Regions from separate parts of the Actinomadura sp. 3N407 genome, predicted to be linked through region 3. Evidence: riboswitches for the same ligand, from Rfam matches in the RefSeq annotation. Region 3 holds a riboswitch; each other region holds the start of a gene.
What was found. Region 3 has a riboswitch for thiamine pyrophosphate ahead of thiO (glycine oxidase ThiO). Riboswitches for the same ligand answer to the same signal wherever they lie in the genome.
Positions count from the first base shown of each region.

Region 1 (6,309 bases), on a different contig from region 3:
CGGTGTCGGAGAACACCTGCCCCCACGTGGGCTTCTCCAGGAACCGCTGCACGCGGCCCTCGTCGTCCACGATGATGATGCCGAACTCCAGCGGGTTCGGGACGCGCTTGAGACCGATCGTGACGAGGGCGCCGTTCTCCTCGTGGAACCGCACCATGTCGGTCAGGTCGATGTCGGTGAGCGCGTCCCCGGAGATCACCAGGAACCGGTCGTCGCGCAGCGCCTCCTCGGCGTTCTTGACGCTGCCGGCGGTGCCGAGCGGGATCTCCTCCGTCGCGTAGCTCAGCGACATGCCGAGCTCCTCGCCGTCACCGAAGTAGTTGCGGATCAGCGCGGCCAGGAACTGGACGGTGACGACGGTCTCGCTGAACCCGTGCTTCTTCAGCAGCCGCAGCACATGCTCCATGATCGGCCGGTTGACCAGCGGAAGCAGCGGCTTGGGCTGGTTGGCGGTCATGGGACGCAGCCGCGTCCCCTCGCCTCCCGCCATCACGACGGCCTTCATCGGGGGGTCTCAGCTCCCTTCTGATCGCCGGCCGGCGGATCCGCGCCCGGGTCGCCCGGCCCTCCCCGTCCGGGCGCGGGGTCCGGCCCGGAGGCCGGGGACGAGGCGCGGCCGGCCAGCACCAGTTGCCGCGTCTGGGCCCAGTAGAGGACGGCCGCCCACCAGTACAGGCCCGTCCCCCAGATCGCGAACGACCATCCGGTGACCTTCGCCGCGGTCGCCGCCCCGCCGTCGTGGTCGCCCAGCAGCAGCAGCGGGAACGCGTACAGCAGGCACATCGTCCCCGCCTTGCCGATGAAATGCACCGGAAGCGTCCCGCTGTACCCGAGCCGCCGGACGATCGGCGCGATCGGCAGGATGGCGAACTCGCGGGCGACCAGCGCCACCACCAGCCACAGCGGGATGATGTCGCGGATCGTCAGCCCGATGAGCGTCGCCAGGATGTAGAGGCGGTCGGCGGCCGGGTCGAGGACGGTCCCGAGCTTGCTCATCTGGTTCAGCGCGCGCGCCAGCTTGCCGTCCAGCCAGTCGGACAGTCCGGCGAACACGAGCACGCCGAGCGCCCACCAGTCCGCCTCGATGAGCACGAGCCACAGGAACAGCGGGACGCCCACCAGCCGGGCCAGGCTCAGGCTGTTCGGCACCGTGAAGATCCGGTCCTGCGGGGCTTCCTGCTGTGTGCTCACCGACGTGTTCGCCTCCCCTGGTCCCTTGATCCTGACCCTACCGGTAAGACTTTTGAAAGCCCCCGATGACGTCGCCCGCGGCGGTCGCCCGGGCACACGGCCGGCGTGGGAGGAAGGCCCGGCCGCGGCCGGGGGTCATCGCGGGCTGACGACGGCCGCGGGCGGGAAGACGGCCGTGACGACGAACCCGCCGCCGTCGCCCGGGCCCGCGTCGAGCGTCCCGCCGGCGCTGCGCGCCCGCTCGATCATCCCGAGGATCCCGAACCCCTCGGGCGTCCCGCCGGACGGTCCCGTCCCGTCGTCGGCGACCCGCACGACGAGGCCCCCGGCGTCGCGCGTCAGGCGCACCGTCGCGTGCCGCGCCCCCGCGTGCTTGACGACGTTGGTCAGGGCCTCCTGGACGATCCGGTACGCCGCGACGCCGATCTCCGGCGGCAGCGGCCCGGCACCGGTGCCGCCGCCGAGCCCCGCGGCGTCGAAGTCGATCTCGATCCCGGTGCCGCGCGCGGCCCGCACCAGGTCCGCGATCCCGTCCGCACCGGGCAGCGTCCCGGAGGTCTCGACGTCGGTGCCGCGCAGGACCTGCAGAGTGCCGCGCAGTTCCGTCCGGGCGTCGCGGCACGTCTGCGCGATCGACCCGAACGCGTCGGCCAGCTCCGCCCGGTCGAGCGGCCGGTCCGCGCGCAGCAGGTGGGACGCGGCCCCGGCCTGGACGCCGATGACCGTGATGCTGTGGGCGAGGAGGTCGTGCAGGTCCCGGGCGATCCGCAGCCGCTCCTCGGCGACGCGGCGCCGGGCCTCCTCCTCCCGCGTCCGCTCCGCCCGTTCGGCCCGCTCGGTGATCGTCGCCAGCCGGGCCCGGTGCACCCGCCACACCTGGACGGCGATCACGACGGACACGACGGCCTCGATGACCGCGATCTGCTCCCGCAGGGAGCCGCCGCCGGCCCGCATCGCCATCCCGAACACGCACACGGCCAGCAGGAACGCCACGACGGTGATGACGGCCCGCACCCGGCGCCCGAGCACCGCGTACGCGAACAGGGCGATCACCTCGGCGGGCACCAGCGCGTGGTGCTGGTACTGCGCCAGGTGATACGGCAGCACCAGGATCACCAGGGCTGCCAGCCCCGCGGCGGGCCATCGCCTGATCACCGCGAGGGGGGCGTGCGCGGCCAGCAGCAGCAGCGCGCCGGGCACGTCCAGCGCCCGCACGCCGGGCCACATGACCGCCACCGCGGCCGCCGTGACCGCCAGCAGCGTCGCGAGCAGAGCGTCTCTCGCCGTCGCACCGATCCGGGGCACCGTCACCACCCGCCCATCTTCCCCGACGCCCGCGATCACCGCACACCGCCCCGTCCTCAACGGGCGGGGACCGCCGCCGCAAGTGCGGCGGGTCCGCGCCGCGGGGGGCCGCACCCGGCCTATAGTTCTGCGATCCCCGTCACGAAGGGCCGACAGTGTCCGTCTCCCCGCCCGGACTCAAGATCACCCTGGCCCGGAGGGCCTACCGGTGGCCGCTCCGGTTCTGCCTGACCGCGCTGACGGCCGGCCTGGCCGTCTCGTTGTCCACGCTCTCCGGCCCCGAGGCCTGGGAACCCGAGGAGGCCCGGCGGACCATCGCCCTCTATGGCGGCGGCGGCGTGCTCGCCGCGTCGGCCGCCGCCCTCTGGGCCTTCATCATCTACCGGACCCGCCTCGTCGTGACGATCGGCGAACAGGGCCTCGTCCTCCGCCGTCGCGGCAACGAGGCGACCATCCCGGCGGACGCCGTGGACGCCGTCGGGCTCGTCTGGCCGGTCGCCGATCCCGCCTGGACGGTCTGGTTCGATCCCGGGGCCGCACCGGGCGTCGACGCCGTCACGAAGGTCGAAGGCCGTGCGGCCACCCTGTTCCGCGACCGGTCGCTCCCGCCGGGGTGGATCGAGGCCGTGCACGCCGCGACGACGGGCACCCTCGGCGCCGCCTGGCGCGTCCTCGACGACGAGGGCGATGAGGTGGGGCGGCCTCCAGGGGGCGGGCTGCCCCGCGCCGACCGCGTCGCCGTCGACGGCAGGGGCCGTTACCGCGGCGAACGCGGCGGTGCCCTGCTCGCCGTGGCCTGCGGGCGGCTGGCCGAGCGCCCGGCGGACAGGTCCGGCGTCCTCGCCCGCGGCGGCGGCCGCCGGGCGATCGTGCTGCGCGATCCCCACGCCCGCACGCTGCTGGTGTTCAGGAGGGCGTCCACGATGTCCGGCCGCGGCCGGATGCGCGTGTTCGGCGCGGACGGCCGCCTCGCCGGGGAGATCAGGGGCGGGCACGAGCCGTCCTTCCACACCGCCGACGGGATGCTCCTCGGCGTCACCCGGCGGACCGGCGACCGCTACGTCGTCACCGGCGTGGACGGCCGGGAGTCCGCCTCGCTGCGGACCGGGAGCGGCGCCGGCGACGACGGCATGTGCCTGGAGCGTTCGCCGTCCGCCCCCGGCACCCTGCGCACCCTCACCCTGGCCCTCCCCATGGTGGTCCGCATCACCCGCCGGATCTGAACGCGGCGGCCCTCGACGCGACGGGTCAGGTGTCCGGTGAGCAGGTGAGGACGGGTTTCACGTCCAGGATCGGGGTGCCGTCCAGGGCCTCCAGGTCCCGGACGCGCAGGCGGTTCCCGGCGATCTCCAGTATCTCGACCGGGTGCAGCCCGATCGGGTTCGGGCGGTCCGGTGAGCGGGTCGCGAAGACGCCGCGCATCGGGGCGGCGAGGTCGTCGCGCGGGTGGACGCGCAGGACGTCGCGCGGCGACAGGTGCAGCCAGGTCAGCACGAAGACCCGGTCGCCCGGCCGCAGGCCGTCGAGCGCGTCGAGGACGGACGGCTCGAAGACCAGCCACGCCTCGGGCGAGCCCTCCGGCCCCTGCTTGGGCGCGGCGGCGCGGTCGGTCAGCGTGGACTCGACGCGGCCGACCGCCGTCACGGTGAAGTCGTCTGGCATGCGTCCGATTCTGTCAGCCCGCCCCTCTATCCCATGAACGCCGGTTGCGGCAACCGGGGGACGGCGGGTTAGCGTCGGAGGCGACAGATCGCGGGGGCCCGGCGAACCGGGCTGAGATAGCGGCTGGGACGGCCGCTGACCGCATGAACCTGACCGGGTAATGCCGGCGTAGGGAGAGATCGAGTCGTCATGACCGAACCTGTGGTTCCAGCTGCCCGCAAGACCTACCTCCAGGGCTCGCGCCCGGAGATCCGCGTACCGATGCGGGAGGTGCCGCTCACCAACGGCGACGCCGTCGTCCTGTACGACACGTCCGGGCCGTACACCGATCCCGGGCACGAGACCGACGTCCGCAGGGGCCTGCCGCCGCTGCGGGAACCGTGGATCGCCGAGCGCGGCGACACCGCCCCGTACGAGGGGCGGGCGGTGCGCCCCGGCGACGACGGGCGCGGGGCGCCCGTCCGGGACGGTTCCCCGCCGCGCCCGCCGCGCCGCGCGACCGGCGGCGCGGTGACCCAGCGGGCCTACGCGCGGCGCGGGGAGATCACGCCGGAGATGGAGTTCGCGGCGCTGCGCGAGGGCGTGCCGCCGGAGTTCGTCCGGGACGAGCTGGCGGCCGGCCGCGCCGTGCTGCCCGCCAACGTCAACCATCCCGAGATCGAGCCGATGATCATCGGGCGGAACTTCCTCGTCAAGGTGAACGCGAACATCGGCAACTCGGCGGTGGCGTCGTCGATCGACGACGAGGTCGAGAAGATGACGTGGGCGACCCGCTGGGGCGCCGACACGATCATGGACCTGTCGACGGGCCGGGACATCCACACCACGCGCGAGTGGATCCTGCGCAACTCGCCGGTGCCGGTCGGGACCGTCCCGCTGTACCAGGCCGTGGAGAAGGTGGGCGGCGACCCGGCCGAGCTGACCTACGAGATCTTCCGCGACACGGTGATCGAGCAGGCCGAGCAGGGCGTGGACTACATGACCGTCCACGCGGGGGTGCTGCTGCGGTACGTGCCGCTGACGGCGCGCCGCAAGACCGGCATCGTGTCCCGCGGCGGGTCGATCATGGCGGCGTGGTGCCTGGCGCATCACGAGGAGAACTTCCTCTACACGCGGTTCCGGGAGCTGTGCGAGATCTTCGCGGCCTACGACGTCACCTGGTCGATGGGGGACGGGCTGCGTCCCGGCTCGATCGCCGACGCCAACGACGAGGCGCAGTTCGCCGAGCTGCGCACGCAGGGGGAGCTGACGAGGATCGCGGCGGAGTACGGGAACCAGGTGATGAACGAGGGTCCCGGGCACGTCCCGATGCACAAGATCAAGGAGAACGTCGACCTGCAGCAGGAGTGGTGCGACGGCGCGCCGTTCTACACGCTCGGGCCGCTGACCACCGACATCGCGCCCGGCTACGACCACATCACCTCGGCGATCGGCGCCGCGATGATCGGCTGGCACGGCACCGCGATGCTCTGCTACGTCACGCCGAAGGAGCATCTCGGGCTGCCGGACCGCGACGACGTCAAGGCCGGCGTGATCGCCTACAAGATCGCGGCGCACGCCGCGGACCTGGCGAAGGGCCATCCGGGCGCGCAGGCGTGGGACGACGCGCTGTCGGACGCGCGGTTCGACTTCCGGTGGGAGGACCAGTTCAACCTGTCCCTCGACCCGGACACCGCCCGCGCGTTCCATGACGCGACGCTCCCGGCCGCCCCGGCGAAGACCGCGCACTTCTGCTCGATGTGCGGGCCGCACTTCTGCTCGATGAAGATCACCCGGGATGTCCGGCGGTACGCCGCCGAGCGGGGCCTCGGCGAGGACGAGGCCCTCACCGCCGGGATGCGGGAGAAGGCCGAGGAGTTCCAGGCCGGCGGCGGGCGCGTCTACCTGCCGCTCTCCCCCGGCGGCACCTGACCGGACGGCACCTGACCGGCGGGCGCGGGCCCGGTGCGGATCGGGGCCCGCCGCGGACCGTCCGCGGCGGGCCCCGCCTCCCCGGGGAGGGTCATCGGTTCACCGCGGTTACTATCAAGGGACCGTTCCAAAGCCGCGGATCCCCCCGAATCGCCGCAGGCCCGTTGACCCGCCGGGAAGGACCCACGACCGAGGTGACCAGCGACGACACGCCGAAGGCCCCCGCCCGGGCGGTGCGCG
Region 1 covers NZ_JBQQBP010000007.1:330,332-336,640, reverse strand. Annotated here, with positions in the region: gene ACTWPP_RS20320 (sugar phosphate nucleotidyltransferase) at 1-505, opposite strand, end outside; gene ACTWPP_RS20315 (CDP-alcohol phosphatidyltransferase family protein) at 502-1,191, opposite strand; gene ACTWPP_RS20310 (sensor histidine kinase) at 1,327-2,505, opposite strand; gene ACTWPP_RS20305 (hypothetical protein) at 2,652-3,719, shown strand; gene tsaA (tRNA (N6-threonylcarbamoyladenosine(37)-N6)-methyltransferase TrmO) at 3,745-4,158, opposite strand; TPP riboswitch at 4,239-4,352, shown strand; gene thiC (phosphomethylpyrimidine synthase ThiC) at 4,348-6,069, shown strand; gene ACTWPP_RS20290 (TetR/AcrR family transcriptional regulator) at 6,264-6,309, shown strand, end outside.
Region 1: linked by a shared signal. The riboswitch ahead of thiC (phosphomethylpyrimidine synthase ThiC) and the one ahead of thiO (glycine oxidase ThiO) in region 3 are both predicted to bind thiamine pyrophosphate.

Region 2 (6,309 bases), on a different contig from region 3:
GGAACGCGAGCAGTGGGACGACGGCAACAACACGCTCGCGGTCTCGCCGCGCCTGTGCGTCGCCTACGAACGCAACATCGAGACGAACGCGCAGCTTGAGGCGGCGGGCATCGAGGTCATCCGGATCAGCGGCAGCGAACTGGGGACCGGCCGCGGCGGCCCGCGCTGCATGTCCTGCCCGATCCTCCGCGACGACATCTGAGGCGCGGCCGCCGGGGAATCCCGGCTAGGCGGGGTAGGCGCTGCTCTGGGCCGATCTGGTGCCGTTGCGGGCTTCGTCGCCTGGTTCGTCCGTGAGATCCGGGAAGTCGGACAGGTCGGGCATGACGGCCTGGGCGCCGGCCGGGGCGGCCACCCCGCCGTCGCCGGACGCCTTGGGGGCCCGCAGGACGGCCCACACCGTGGTGGCGCCCTCCTCGTGGCGCACGCCCCACCCTTCGGACAGGGCCTCGACGATGCCGAGCCCGCGTCCGCCGAGCGAGGACAGCGTGCCCGGGCCGCGGCGCGGCTCGGTCATGGCGCCGCCGTCGCTCACCTCCACTTCGAGGAGGTCTCCGCGGCGCAGCCAGCAGACCCTCACCTGTCCGGACGGCAGGGGCCGCGCGTGCCGGAGGGCGTTGCTGATGAGTTCGCTGACGATGACGGCCGCGTCGTCCACGATGGTCTCGTAGACGCCGGAGTCGACCAGCTCCGAGCTGAGGCGCTTACGGGCGACCGCGACGCTGGACGGTGCGTGTGGCAGCAGTACGACGCTCGACGCCCTCACCTCCCCGTGGTTCCGTTCACCCGGACGATTCCCGTCATCGCGCTTCCGGTACGACCGAAATGCCCTGATGGCCATGGCCGGAAACGCGAACGATTCAGTCTGCCACCTGCACAACGAGTCACCGCCCATCCGGTCACGGTGATCACCCCCGGATCGGAATCCCGTCACCAACGGCAACCATCAAAGGATCTATCCAGCCAACGGCGGATTTACTCCTCACGCGCGCGTTTCGTCCGTCACACCCCGGGGCCACCGAACTTTCCCGCAGAGGCCAACCCTGCCACCTGTCGAGACCGCTCATTGCCCTGGTCACAACGGTCTCACCACGGCACCATCGAGGGACTGTCCTTACGGTGAGTAACCGCCGCCGGGGTCGGGTCCGGCCGGGCGGTCAGTCCGCCGCGCGGAGCACGAGCCGCATGCAGGTGCCGTCTCCAGGGTGCGCGCCACCTGCGGGTCCTCGTCCCTCCGCCGCCCGCAGGAGGGTGTTCGGACGTCCGGGCGGCACCGTCGCCGGGGTCGCCGATCCTTTTCCTCCCCGCCGGTACGGGTTTGTGTGAGATACCTCACGGTTGCCAGCTCCGCCCGGATGTGCGGAGATCGTTCCGCCCTGGGCCTCCGTCAGGCGTTTGACGATATAGAGGCCGAGCCCGATGCCGCCGAAGCGCCGGCGGTCCCCCGCCTCGCCCTGGACGAACCGCTCGAAGATCCGCTCATGGTCGCCGGGCGGGATGCCGATCCCCTCGTCCACGACCGTCACCACGACGTCGGACTTCTCGCGGACCGCCCGGACGCTGACCGTCCCGCCGTCCGGGGAGTACTTGAACGCGTTCTCCAGCAGCTGCCCGAGGACGATGTCGGTCGCCATCGCGTCCCCCTGGCACGGCGGCAGGTCCGGCGCGATCTCCAGCTCGACCCGGTGCAGCGGCGACAGCGACCGGAACCCCGCGACGACGCCCTCCAGCACCCGGGCCAGGTCGAACGACTCGATCGTCACGGTCAGCTCGTCGGCGCCCGCGCGGGACCCCAGCAGCAGATGCTCCACGAGGCGGCCGAGCGACTGGGCGCGTTCGGCGATGGTGGCGACGGCGGCGCGGCGGTCGGTGTCGGCCAGCTCGTCCCACCGGTTGACCAGCGTGGACGCGAACCCCTGCACGACCGTGATCGGGGTGCGCAGCTCGTGGCTGGTCGTGGCGAGGAACAGGTCCTTGGCCTCCTCCAGCGCCTTCGCCTCGGACACGTCACGGAAGTCGACGACCAGCTCGCCGGTCTCCTCGATCTCGGCGGCCAGCACGTTCAGCCACGTCCCCGACTCCAGCCGGAACGTCAGCATCTCCCCGAGCGCGGGCATGTCGAACGGCAGCGGCCGCCCGATCGCGTCCTCCGGCGGGATGCCGGTGAGGGTGTGCGCGGCGGGGTTCCACTGCCGGACGACGAGATCGTGGTCCAGCACGGCGATGCCGTCGGCGCTGGAGTCGATGACGGCGCGTTCGTGCGCCCGCTGCCGGACGACCTCCGCGTAGGCGACGGCGTTGCCGACCGCGACCCCCGCGTGCCCGGCGAGCAGTTCCAGCAGCTCGAGCTCGGTGTGCCCGACCTTGCTGCCGGAGAACAGGGCGTAGAGCGCGCCGTACGGCCGGTTCTGCAGGTACGACAGCCCGAGCGCGATCGTGTGGAGGCCGGACAGCTCCGACCAGATCAGGTCGCCGAGGCGCCGCTCGCCCGTCGCGAGCAGAACGGTCTTGCCGGACCGCAGCACCTCCCCGACCAGGCTGGACCGCAGCTCCGCGGACGTCCCGCGCATGTGCTCGGGCAGCCCCGACATGCTGACCAGCCGCAGCCGCTCACCCTCGATCCGCACGAACCCGCCCGCGTCGGCGCCGGTCAGCTCGATCAGCGCCGCGGTGATCCGGTCGAGGACGACGGCGAGGTTCAGTTCGGCGTTCAGGTCGGCGACGATGTCGTTCAGCCGCCGGACGAGCCGGGCCCGCTCGGTCATGTGGTGCTGGACGATCTCGTCCTCGTCCACCGGGTGGTACACCCCGACCCAGCCGAGCAGGTTCCCGGACGGGTCCTTCAGCAGGCTCGTGTCGATCCGCACGTCGATGAGGCGGCCGTCCCGGTGGAACCTGCGGGTCGCGATCGAGATCTGCCCGCCGTCGCCCGCCCGCCGTGTGAGGAGCCGCTCCTGGACGGCGTTGTGCTCGGCCTTCAGCTCGTCGGGGACGATCGGCGGGACCCGGCCGACCATCTCCAGCGCCGTCCACCCGAACATGCGCTCGGCCGCCGGGTTCCACACCGTGACGCGGTGCCGCTGGTCAACGGCCACGATCGCGTCGGCGGCGCTCTCGATGACGGCGCGCGCGATCGGGTCGTGGACGTGGTGATGCACGCCTGTCATCGTGCCACCGGACCCCGGCATGGCGCCGGGTAACTTGCACCGAAACTTCCCACGTCACCCTTACCCTTTGGTAAGGCTACCGTCTGGTAACACGGCCGATGAGGAGAGCGGCGAACCCGGACACCAGGAACGACAGCATCGAGGCGCTCATCCAGGTCTGCGGGACGAAACGCACGGCGTCCCGCACGTCGATCCAGAAGTCCGCCCACCCGCTGACGGTGCCGGGGTTGATGAGCTGGTAGACGACGAACCCGCTCGCCCAGGCACCGATCATCCCCCAGCGGGACGGCGCCGTCCGCGAGACGTCCCACCCGTCCAGGCCCTCCCCGGCACCCGCCGCGGCGCCGGCCCGGCGGCGCCGCCCGAGGAAGAAGTCGGCGGCCAGCACACCGAGCATCGGCACGAACACCGACCCGATCAGCGACAGGAAGCCCGCGTAGTCGCCGATGTCCAGGACCAGCGCGAGGACGGTGATGCCGATGCCGAGCAGGACGCTCAGCACACGGCGGTCGGCGCGCGGCGCGAGGTTCTGGATGGACACGGCGGTGGAGTAGGTGTCGGCGAACGACTGGTCCGCCTCCCGCAGCACGAACACCGCGAAGAAGACGACGCCGAGCGTGGCGCCCAGGAACGGGTCGAAGACGTTGTCGGTGTTGCCCGCGACCAGCGCCAGCGCCAGCAGGCCGAGAACGTAGGCGACGATCTGCGTCACCGAGTAACCGACGGCCGCGGCACCGAACGCCGCGCGCTCCGTCCGCGAGTGCCGGGTGTAGTCGGCCGCGACCGGCACCCAGGAGATCGACACCGCGAGCGCCGCGTCCGCACCGATCCAGAAACCGCCCCACGACCCCTGCGAGAGGTCGGGCAGCGGCTCGCGGAGGATCTGGAAATAGAAGTACACAAGTGCGATCGCCACGGCGACCGTCACGTACCGGCGCAGCAGGCGCACCGACCCCAGCGGCCAGATCGTCAGCACCGTCGTGATCAGCCCGGCGGCGATCACATAGCCCCAGCGCGGTATCCCGTCCCACAGCTCGGTCGCGGCGTCCGCGATGACGATCAGCTCGAACGTCCCCCAGCCGACGAGCTGCGCGATGTTCAGCACGGTCGGCGCGTACGACAGCTTCGCGCCGAACAGCCCGCGCAGCAGCACCATCGCGGGCTGGCCGGTGCGGGCACCGGGGACGGCGGCGAGGCCGAGCATCAGCCCGCCCAGGATCGTCCCGACCGCCATCGCGACGATGCCCGCCATGATCGACAGCGTGGGATTGCCGTCGGTGTCCGGCGCCAGGACGGTGTACGCGCCGGAGAAGGCCAGCAGGCTGACCCCGAGGTTCGCCCAGAACGCGCCCTGGTCCCAGAACCCGAGGACCTTGGGGGCGGGCTTTTCGAGAGTGAAGGGGACTTCGTTCGGGCGCTCGCCCACGTCGGACGTCACGGAACACACTCCCTACGCCGGCATTACCCGGACAGGTTCATGCGGTCGGCGACGCCTCGAAGGCCGCCCTCTCAGCCCGGCAGTGGCCCGAGCTCCCGCGGAAATGGACCGGCGCCGTATCGGACCGGTCCTGTGGCCGGCCCCGATCGTACAAGGGCCCGGCTTCCGCCCAATAGGGCGTAGATCACCTGAAAAAGAGCAAGACCACCGTCATGCCACGTACGGGGGACCGTCGCCGCCGCCCTCCATCGGACGTCCCGCCTCGGCCCAGCCCTTCATCCCGCCGTCGACGTTCTTGGCCAGCCAGCCCGCCTGGTTGAGCGCCACGGTCACCTGCGCGGACCGGGGCCCGGACCGGCAGATCACGAAGACCTCCTGGTCACGGGGAACCTCTCCGGCACGGTCACCCAGCTGGCCCATGGGGATGTGGACCGCCGTCGGCGCGTGACCCGCGTCCCACTCGTCCTGTTCCCGCACGTCCAGCAGGTACGCGTCCTGCGGAACGTCAGCGGCTCCGACCGCCGGCACGTCGTCCCCGAAATTCATCACACACCCATGGAACCGCGCGAAGCCCCCCTGCGTCGAATCACGCATGCGGTATCGGACGCTCCTTTTCGTGGCGCCCGGGCTGGCCGTGCTCCTCTCTTCGGCCGCCTGCGGCGACGAACAGGCCAACGGAACCCCCGCCGACAAGCCTTCGGGCACCACGTCCGTGCAGCCCTCCAGCTCGCCGGCGGACACGCTCACCATCGAGGTCAGGGCCTCCGCGGAGGCCCCCGCCAAGACCTGGACACTGACCTGCGAACCGCCCGGCGGCACCCATCCCAAGGCCGCCGAAGCCTGCGCGGCTCTGGCCAAGACCAAGGACCCGTTCAAGCCCGTCCCCGAGGACCAGATGTGCACCAAGATCTACGGCGGCCCCGCGGTCGCCACGGTCAAGGGCACCTGGAACGGCAAGGAGATCGACACCAAGTTCACCCGCAAGGACGGCTGCCAGCTGCACCGCTGGACCCAGGTGGCACCCCTCTTCGGCAACGTCCCCAAAGTCCGCTGAACGAGCCTTCCCCGTTCCGGCTCCGTTCCCAGTCCACCAACAGGCCCCGGCGATCCGCCGGGGCCTGACGTGCTTATCGTGAGCGTCCCTCTCGGCCGGCTCAAGCCCAGGGACGGAGGAAGATGCCGCCGTCCAGCCGGTCGCCCGCGGTGAGCCCGAGAAGATCGGTCACGATGTGCTCAGTCCCGCTGTAGCGGGTCTCCTCGTCCATATAGATGACGACGTGCGCGAGCCGGGCCCGGTCGGTGCGGTTGGGCAGCGCCATGTGACCGGTATAGCCGCTGTGGAAGGTGCAGTCGCCGGCGCGCAGCGGCACGGTGACGCGGGGGATCCAGCGCAAGGACGGGTCCGTCGCGAACAGGTCGTCCTCGTGGTGGAGGTCCTGCGGGCGCAGGCCGGTGCGATCCTGGGTGCCCGGCAGGAAGGTCATGCAGCCTCGTTCGGGCGGAACGTCCACCAGCGCTATCCACGCCGACAGCGGGAGCCGGTCGCCTGCATGCGGCCAGTACGGGCGATCCTGGTGAAACTCCGTGGCGGCGTCGTTGTGCGGCTCCTTGACCAGCATCTGGTCGTGCCAGAGCCGCAGCGGGAACCCGGCGAGCTGTTCGGCGATCCGGCCGAGCCGCCGGTCGAAGGTGAGCTCCCGCAGT
Region 2 covers NZ_JBQQBP010000002.1:705,538-711,846, reverse strand. Annotated here, with positions in the region: gene ACTWPP_RS07460 (arginine deiminase) at 1-202, shown strand, start outside; gene ACTWPP_RS07455 (ATP-binding protein) at 227-766, opposite strand; gene ACTWPP_RS07450 (PAS domain-containing protein) at 1,158-3,167, opposite strand; gene ACTWPP_RS07445 (purine-cytosine permease family protein) at 3,244-4,605, opposite strand; TPP riboswitch at 4,598-4,714, opposite strand; gene ACTWPP_RS07440 (rhodanese-like domain-containing protein) at 4,816-5,151, opposite strand; gene ACTWPP_RS07435 (SSI family serine proteinase inhibitor) at 5,222-5,659, shown strand; gene ACTWPP_RS07430 (phytanoyl-CoA dioxygenase family protein) at 5,760-6,309, opposite strand, start outside.
Region 2: linked by a shared signal. The riboswitch ahead of ACTWPP_RS07445 (purine-cytosine permease family protein) and the one ahead of thiO (glycine oxidase ThiO) in region 3 are both predicted to bind thiamine pyrophosphate.

Region 3 (6,309 bases):
GAGGCGCCCGCCCTCGACCGCGTGCCGCATCGCGGCGGCCATCCGCCCGGGATGCTGCGCGCGGGTGACGGCGGTCGCGAGCAGCACCGCGTCGCAGCCCAGCTCCATGGCGAGGGCGGCGTCGGACGCGGTGCCGAGCCCCGCGTCCAGGATGACCGGGACGCCCGCCCGCTCGACGATCATCTCGATGTTGTGCGGGTTGCGGATGCCGAGCCCCGAGCCGATCGGGGAGCCGAGCGGCATCACGGCGGCGCACCCGGCCTGCTCCAGGCGCCGCGCGAGGACCGGGTCGTCGTTGGTGTACGGCAGCACGGCGAAACCGTCGTCGACGAGCTGCTCGGCGGCGTCGACCAGCTCGATCGGATCGGGCAGCAGCGTGTGCTCGTCGGCGATGACCTCCAGCTTGACCCAGTTGGTGCCCAGGGCCTCCCGGGCGAGCTTCGCGGTGAGGACCGCCTCGCCCGCGGTGAAGCACCCGGCCGTGTTCGGCAGCACCCGGATCCCGCACTCGGTCAGGACGTCCAGCACCGAGCCGCGCGCCGACGGGTCCACCCGCCGCATCGCGACCGTGGTCAGCACCGTCCCGGACGCGGTGAGCGCCTCCCGCAGCACCCGCATGCTGGGCGCGCCCCCCGTCCCCATGATCAGCCGGGAGCCGAGCTCCTCGCCCGCGATGACCAGCGTGTCGTCGTCCACGTTCGGATCCACCTCAACCTCCCTGTACGGCGGTCAGCACTTCCAGCCGGTCGTCGTCGCGCAGTGCCGTCGACTCCCACGCGGAACGCCGGACGACCTCGCCGTTCAGCGCGGCGGCCACGCCGGTCCCGGCGGCGGTGACGGACGCGACGACCTCGGCCACGCTGGCGCCCTCGGGCAGCTCGCGCGGCTCACCGTTGACGGAGACCTTCATCGATGCACCTCGGCGGAGAATCGGTCGGGAGAGAACGGCCCGGCCACGTCGGGGACGGGCCCGTCCAGCAGCATCGCCGCCAGGATGTCGGCGCTCACCGGGGTGAGCAGGATGCCGTTGCGGAAATGCCCGGTGCCGACGAAGAGGCCGGGAAGGGCGGACGGGCCCATCACGGGCGCGTTGTCGGGAGAGCCGGGACGCAGCCCGGCGGAGACCTCGGCGAACTCGAGTTCGGTGATTCCGGGCAGCAGCTCCCGGGCGTCGCGCAGCAGCTCCCAGAGCCCGCCGGCGGTGACGCGCGTGTCGAAGCCGAGTTCCTCCTGCGTGGCGCCGAGGACGATCTCGCCGTCCGCGCGCGGCACCAGGTAGACCGACGAGCCCTTCACCAGCCCCCGCGTGGCGCGGCCCAGGAACGGCGTCCGGGCGCGGAGCCGGATCACCTGGCCCTTCACCGGGCGGACGGGTGGAACGGTCCCGGGAGGCAGGCCCTCAAGTTCGCCCGACCACGGGCCGGCGGCCAGCAGAACCCGGTCGGCGGGGATCACCGTCCCGTCGTCCAGCCGTGCCCCGGCCGCCGCGTCGTTCTCCACGGCGATGCCGGTGGCCCGACGCCGGACGAGCCGGACGCCCGTCCTCCCGACCGCGGCCAGGAGCGCCGCGGTCAGCCTGCGCGGGTCGATCGAGCCGTCCTCGGGGGCGTGCAGGCCGCCGCGGACGCCGGGGGCGAGCATCGGCTCCAGCCTCCGGCACTCCCGCCCCGTCAGCGCCTCGGCGGGGATGCCGAGGCTCTCCTGGAAGCGGCGCAGGTCGTCCAGGTACTTCAGGTCGTCGGAGTCGAACGCGACCTGGAGGATCCCGTCGGTGCGGTAGCCGGTCTCCAGGCCGGTCAGCTCCTCCAGTTCGGCGGCGAACGCGCCGTAGCGGTCGCGGGAGGCGAGGCCGAGCCGCAGCAGCGGCTCCTCGCCGTAGGTCACCTCGCCGACCGGCGTCAGCATGCCCGCCGCGACCGACGACGCACCGCTCGCGGGCTCGGGATCGACCAGGGTGACGCGGGCGCCGGCCGCGGCGGCCCGCCAGGCGGTGGCCAGGCCGATGACCCCGGCGCCTATGATCACGATCTCCATGCGCGCTCCCTTCGCCGGCATGATCCGGATCAGGTCGTGGCGGTCGGCGGCCCGTTCAGCCGCCCTCTCAGCCCGGTCGCACCGGACTCCCGCGCTCTGTGCTGTTTTATCCGGTTCCACTCTACGACCTCGGTAAAGTGCGCAGGTGTCTGGACACTCGTCCAATCCTCGACCGGCCCCCGTTAGGGTGACCTCATGGAGAGGGTCATTGTCGTGGGCGGAGGGCTGGCCGGCGTGCGCGCCGCGGAGGTCCTGAGGAACAAGGGGTACGAGGGCGCGCTGACCCTCGTCTCGGCCGAGCGGCACCGGCCCTACGACCGGCCGCCGCTGTCCAAGGCCGTCCTCGCGGGCGACTCCGACGACACGACGGTCGACGCCGACTGGGACGCGCTGCGCTGCGACCTGCTGCTCGGCGTGCGCGCCACCGGCCTGCGGCTGGACGTCCCGGGGCGCGGCGGCGTCGTCGCGTCCACCGCGGGCGATCTCCCGTTCGACGGGCTGGTCATCGCGACCGGGGCCGTCCCGATCACGCTTCCGGGCGGCGGGCGCCAGCACGTCCTGCGCACCGTCGACGAGGCCCGCGAACTGCGGTCCCGGCTCACCCGGGGCGCGCGGATCGTCATCGTCGGGGCGGGCTGGATCGGCGCCGAGGTCGCGACCACCGCCGCCCGGAAGGGCTGCGCCGTGACCGTCGTCGAGGCCGCCGACACCCCGCTCGCGGGCGCGATCGGCCCCGAGGTGGGCGCGCTCACCGCCCCCTGGTACGCCGAGGCGGGCGTCGAACTGCGCACCGGCGTCAAGGTCGCGGCCGTGCAGGACGGCGGTCTCCTCCTGGCCGGCGGCACCCGGATCGAGGCGGACGTCGTCGTCGTGGGCATCGGCGTCAGGCCCGGCCTGTCCTGGCTGGAGGGATCGGGGCTGCTGCTTGAGCGCGGCGTCGTGACCGACGGCTCGTTCCGCACCTACCAGGGCGAGGAGGAGCCCGGCTCCCCGCGCCCGGACGTCGTGGCGGTCGGCGACTGCGCGGCCTGGTGGTCGGGACGGTACGGGCGGCGGCTCCTCGTCGAGCACTGGGACACCGCCCTCAACGCCCCCGAGGTGGCCGCCGCGACCCTCCTCGGCGAGGACGCCGTGTACGACGCCGCCCCGTACTTCTGGTCCGAGCAGTTCGGCCGCATGGTGCAGTACGCGGGCAGTCACGGCGCGTCCGAGCGGATCGTGCGCCGCGGCGACCCGTCCGGCCGCAAGTGGGCGGTGGCGTGGCTGACCGGCGACCGCCTCGACGCGGTCCTCACCGTCGACCGGCCCCGCGACCTGGTGCAGGCGCGGCGCGTCATCGCCGCCGGGACGCCCGTGGACCCCGACGCGATCGCCGACCTCGACGTGCCCGTCCGGCAGGCCGTTCGCTGATGGCGATCGCCGCCGGGACGTTACGGCTGTGCAGGTGGTTTGAGGGTTCCGAAGGAGTGGTAGCAAGGGGGCGTGACGCAGATGCACGCAACCGTTGACAGCGCACTCGACCCCCGGACCGACGCCCTCGCGGGCGAGTGGCTCTCCCTCCGGGAGGCCGCCGAACGACTCGGGATCAAGCCCAACCGGATCAAGCAGCTCATCAGCGAGCACAGGCTCCTGGCGGTGCGCCGGGAAGGAAACCCCATGGTGCCCGCCGCCTTCATCAAGGACGGTCAGGTCATCAAGGGGCTGCCGGGCACGCTGACGCTCCTGTCGGACGCGGGCTACGACGACGTGGAGACGATCCGCTGGCTGTTCACCGCCGACGACACGCTGCCGGGGACGCCCGTGGACGCGCTCACCGAGAACCGGGGGACCGAGGTCCGCCGGCGCGCCCAGGCGCTGGCTTTCTAGGGCGCCCCCGCGCCCTCCGGCCCGTCCACCGGCCGGGACCGGCCCCGAAAGCCGGCGGAGGACAACGCACGTGACACGATCGCGGGGTCGTGCGCGACGGGACGTGACCGCCGCGCGACCCCGCGATCTCTCTTGGGAAAGGACGACCTCCGGCCGTGTCCAGGCATCTCCCGTCCGAACGCGCCGTCGCGCTGCGCGCCCGGCTCAGCCGGGCCCGCCTCTACCTCTGCACGGACGCGAGAGAGCGCCAGGGGGACCTGCCCGCCTTCCTCGACGCCGTGCTCGCGGGCGGCGTCGACCTCGTCCAGCTCCGCCAGAAGGGCCTGGAGGCCCGGCAGGAGATGGCGTACCTGGAGGTCTTCCGGGCGGCCTGCGACCGGCACGGGGCGCTGCTCGCGGTCAACGACCGCGCCGACGTCGCCCACGCCGTCCGCGCCGACGTGCTGCATCTCGGCCAGGACGACCTGCCGGTGCCCGCCGCACGCGAGATCGTCGGTGGAGACATGCTGATCGGCCGGTCCACGCACACGGGCGAGCAGGCGTCCGCGGCCGCCGCCGAGCCGGGCGTCGACTACTTCTGCGCGGGTCCGGTGTGGCCGACCCCGACCAAGCCGGGACGCCCCGCCCCAGGCCCCAAGCTGCTCGAATACGTCGCGGCGCAGCGCGTCGCGCGGCCCTGGTTCGCGATCGGCGGGATCGACCTCGGCAACCTCGGCGCGGTGACGGCGGCGGGCGCGGGCCGGGTCGTGGTGGTGCGGGCGATCACCGAGGCCGGCGATCCGGGCGCCGCCGCGGCGGAGTTCGCCCGCCGGCTCGCCGGCTGACCCCTCCTTGTCGGGGTTTGACCCGGATCACGGTGCGGGCCGGGGGTCCGATCGCGGACAATGGGGACCATGAGCGTGGGACCCGACGACGACCGGCCGGTGGATCTCGGTGACGAGCTGGAGATCCTGCCCGACCAGACCTCCGACGACACCGACATCGGCTGGGGCGAGTGGCGCGGCGGCGACGATGACGACTCGCGCCTGCTGGAGGACCGCCCGCCGCACTGGTGATCCGCTCGGCCGGCGGGGCGCCCGCTAGAAGAGCATGCCCAGCACGAACCCGGCGACGACCACGGCCGCGAGCGCGACCATCATCCGCCACCGGTAGCGCGGGATCCTGGTCGGCCGCGGTTTCGTCATCGGTCCCTGCCCTTCGCGTAGCGCGCGGACGATCTGCGGCGCGGTCGGCCGGGCGGCGGGGTTCTTGTCCAGGCAGCGGGCCGCGAGGTCGCGAAGAGGGCCCTCCATGTCGCCGAGGTCGGGCCTGCGGGACGTGACGCGCCGCATCACGGCCGCGCTCGGCCCGGTGCCGAACGGCGGGCGCCCCGTCGCGGCGAACACCATCGTGGCGCCCCAGGCGAACACGTCGGCGGGCGGCCCGACCGGCTCGTCCTCGATCTGCTCGGGCGCCATGTACGCGGGCGTGCCGACCGGCCCCGTCGTCAGCGGCGTGTCGAGCACGGCGTCGGCGGTGCGGGCGATGCCGAAGTCGATGACCTTGGCGCCGTCCGGGCCGAGCAGCACGTTGCCGGGCTTGAAGTCGCGGTGCACGATCCCGGCGCGGTGGATCGCGGCCAGCGCCGCCGCCGTCCGGAGCGCGATCTTGCGCAGCCGCGGCGCGGGCAGCGGGCCGCGGTCCTCGACGACGTGCTGGAGCGGCGGCCCCTCGACGAACTCGCTGACGATGTAGGGGCGGTCGCCGGTCATGTCCGCGTCGAGGACGCGCGCGGTGTGCCGCCCGGACACCTGCAGGGCCGCGTCCGCCTCCTTGACGAAGCGGCTGCGCGCCCGATCCCCGGCCGCCGTCCCGCCCCGCAGCAGCTTGACGGTGACGAGCTCGCCGTCGCCGTCCCGCCCGAGGTAGACCACGCCCTGGCCGCCCTCGCCGAGCCGCCCGAGCAGCGTGTAGCCGCCGAGACCGCGGGGGTCGTCGGGTCCCAGCGGCGTCTCGGGCGGCCTGTCCGGCCCGTGCGGCGGCCTGGACGCGCCGCCGCGCCGTGCCCCGTCCACGGCGCGGGCGGGGCGCGTCTTGGCCGGGCGGCCGGAGTGACCGGCGTGCGCCTGGCCCGCCCGCGCGGGGCGGGCGGCGGGACGCGCGGGATGGGGGTTCGTCCTCCCGCGGGAGGTGTCGTGCGACAAAGGGGGGACTCCGACTCGGCGGGGACGGACGAAGATTTCCTCATTTGTACCGCGTAACCGGGGTGTACGGCAGAGGAACCACGATCTTTCCCTTAGCGGCACGCCCCGAGCGACCCCGTCTGGGCGATCTCCCGTGACGAGGAGCCGACCATGACCCTGTAGCAGCCGTCCGCGACCTTCCACGCCTTCGCGCCCACGTTCCAGTAGGCGAACGAACGCGAGGACA
Region 3 covers NZ_JBQQBP010000006.1:330,860-337,168, reverse strand. Annotated here, with positions in the region: gene ACTWPP_RS18025 (thiazole synthase) at 1-708, opposite strand, end outside; gene thiS (sulfur carrier protein ThiS) at 710-910, opposite strand; gene thiO (glycine oxidase ThiO) at 907-2,034, opposite strand; TPP riboswitch at 2,024-2,137, opposite strand; gene ACTWPP_RS18010 (NAD(P)/FAD-dependent oxidoreductase) at 2,230-3,444, shown strand; gene ACTWPP_RS18005 (Rv2175c family DNA-binding protein) at 3,526-3,900, shown strand; gene thiE (thiamine phosphate synthase) at 4,056-4,724, shown strand; gene ACTWPP_RS17995 (hypothetical protein) at 4,794-4,955, shown strand; gene ACTWPP_RS17990 (serine/threonine-protein kinase) at 4,980-6,083, opposite strand; gene ACTWPP_RS17985 (beta-glucosidase family protein) at 6,176-6,309, opposite strand, start outside.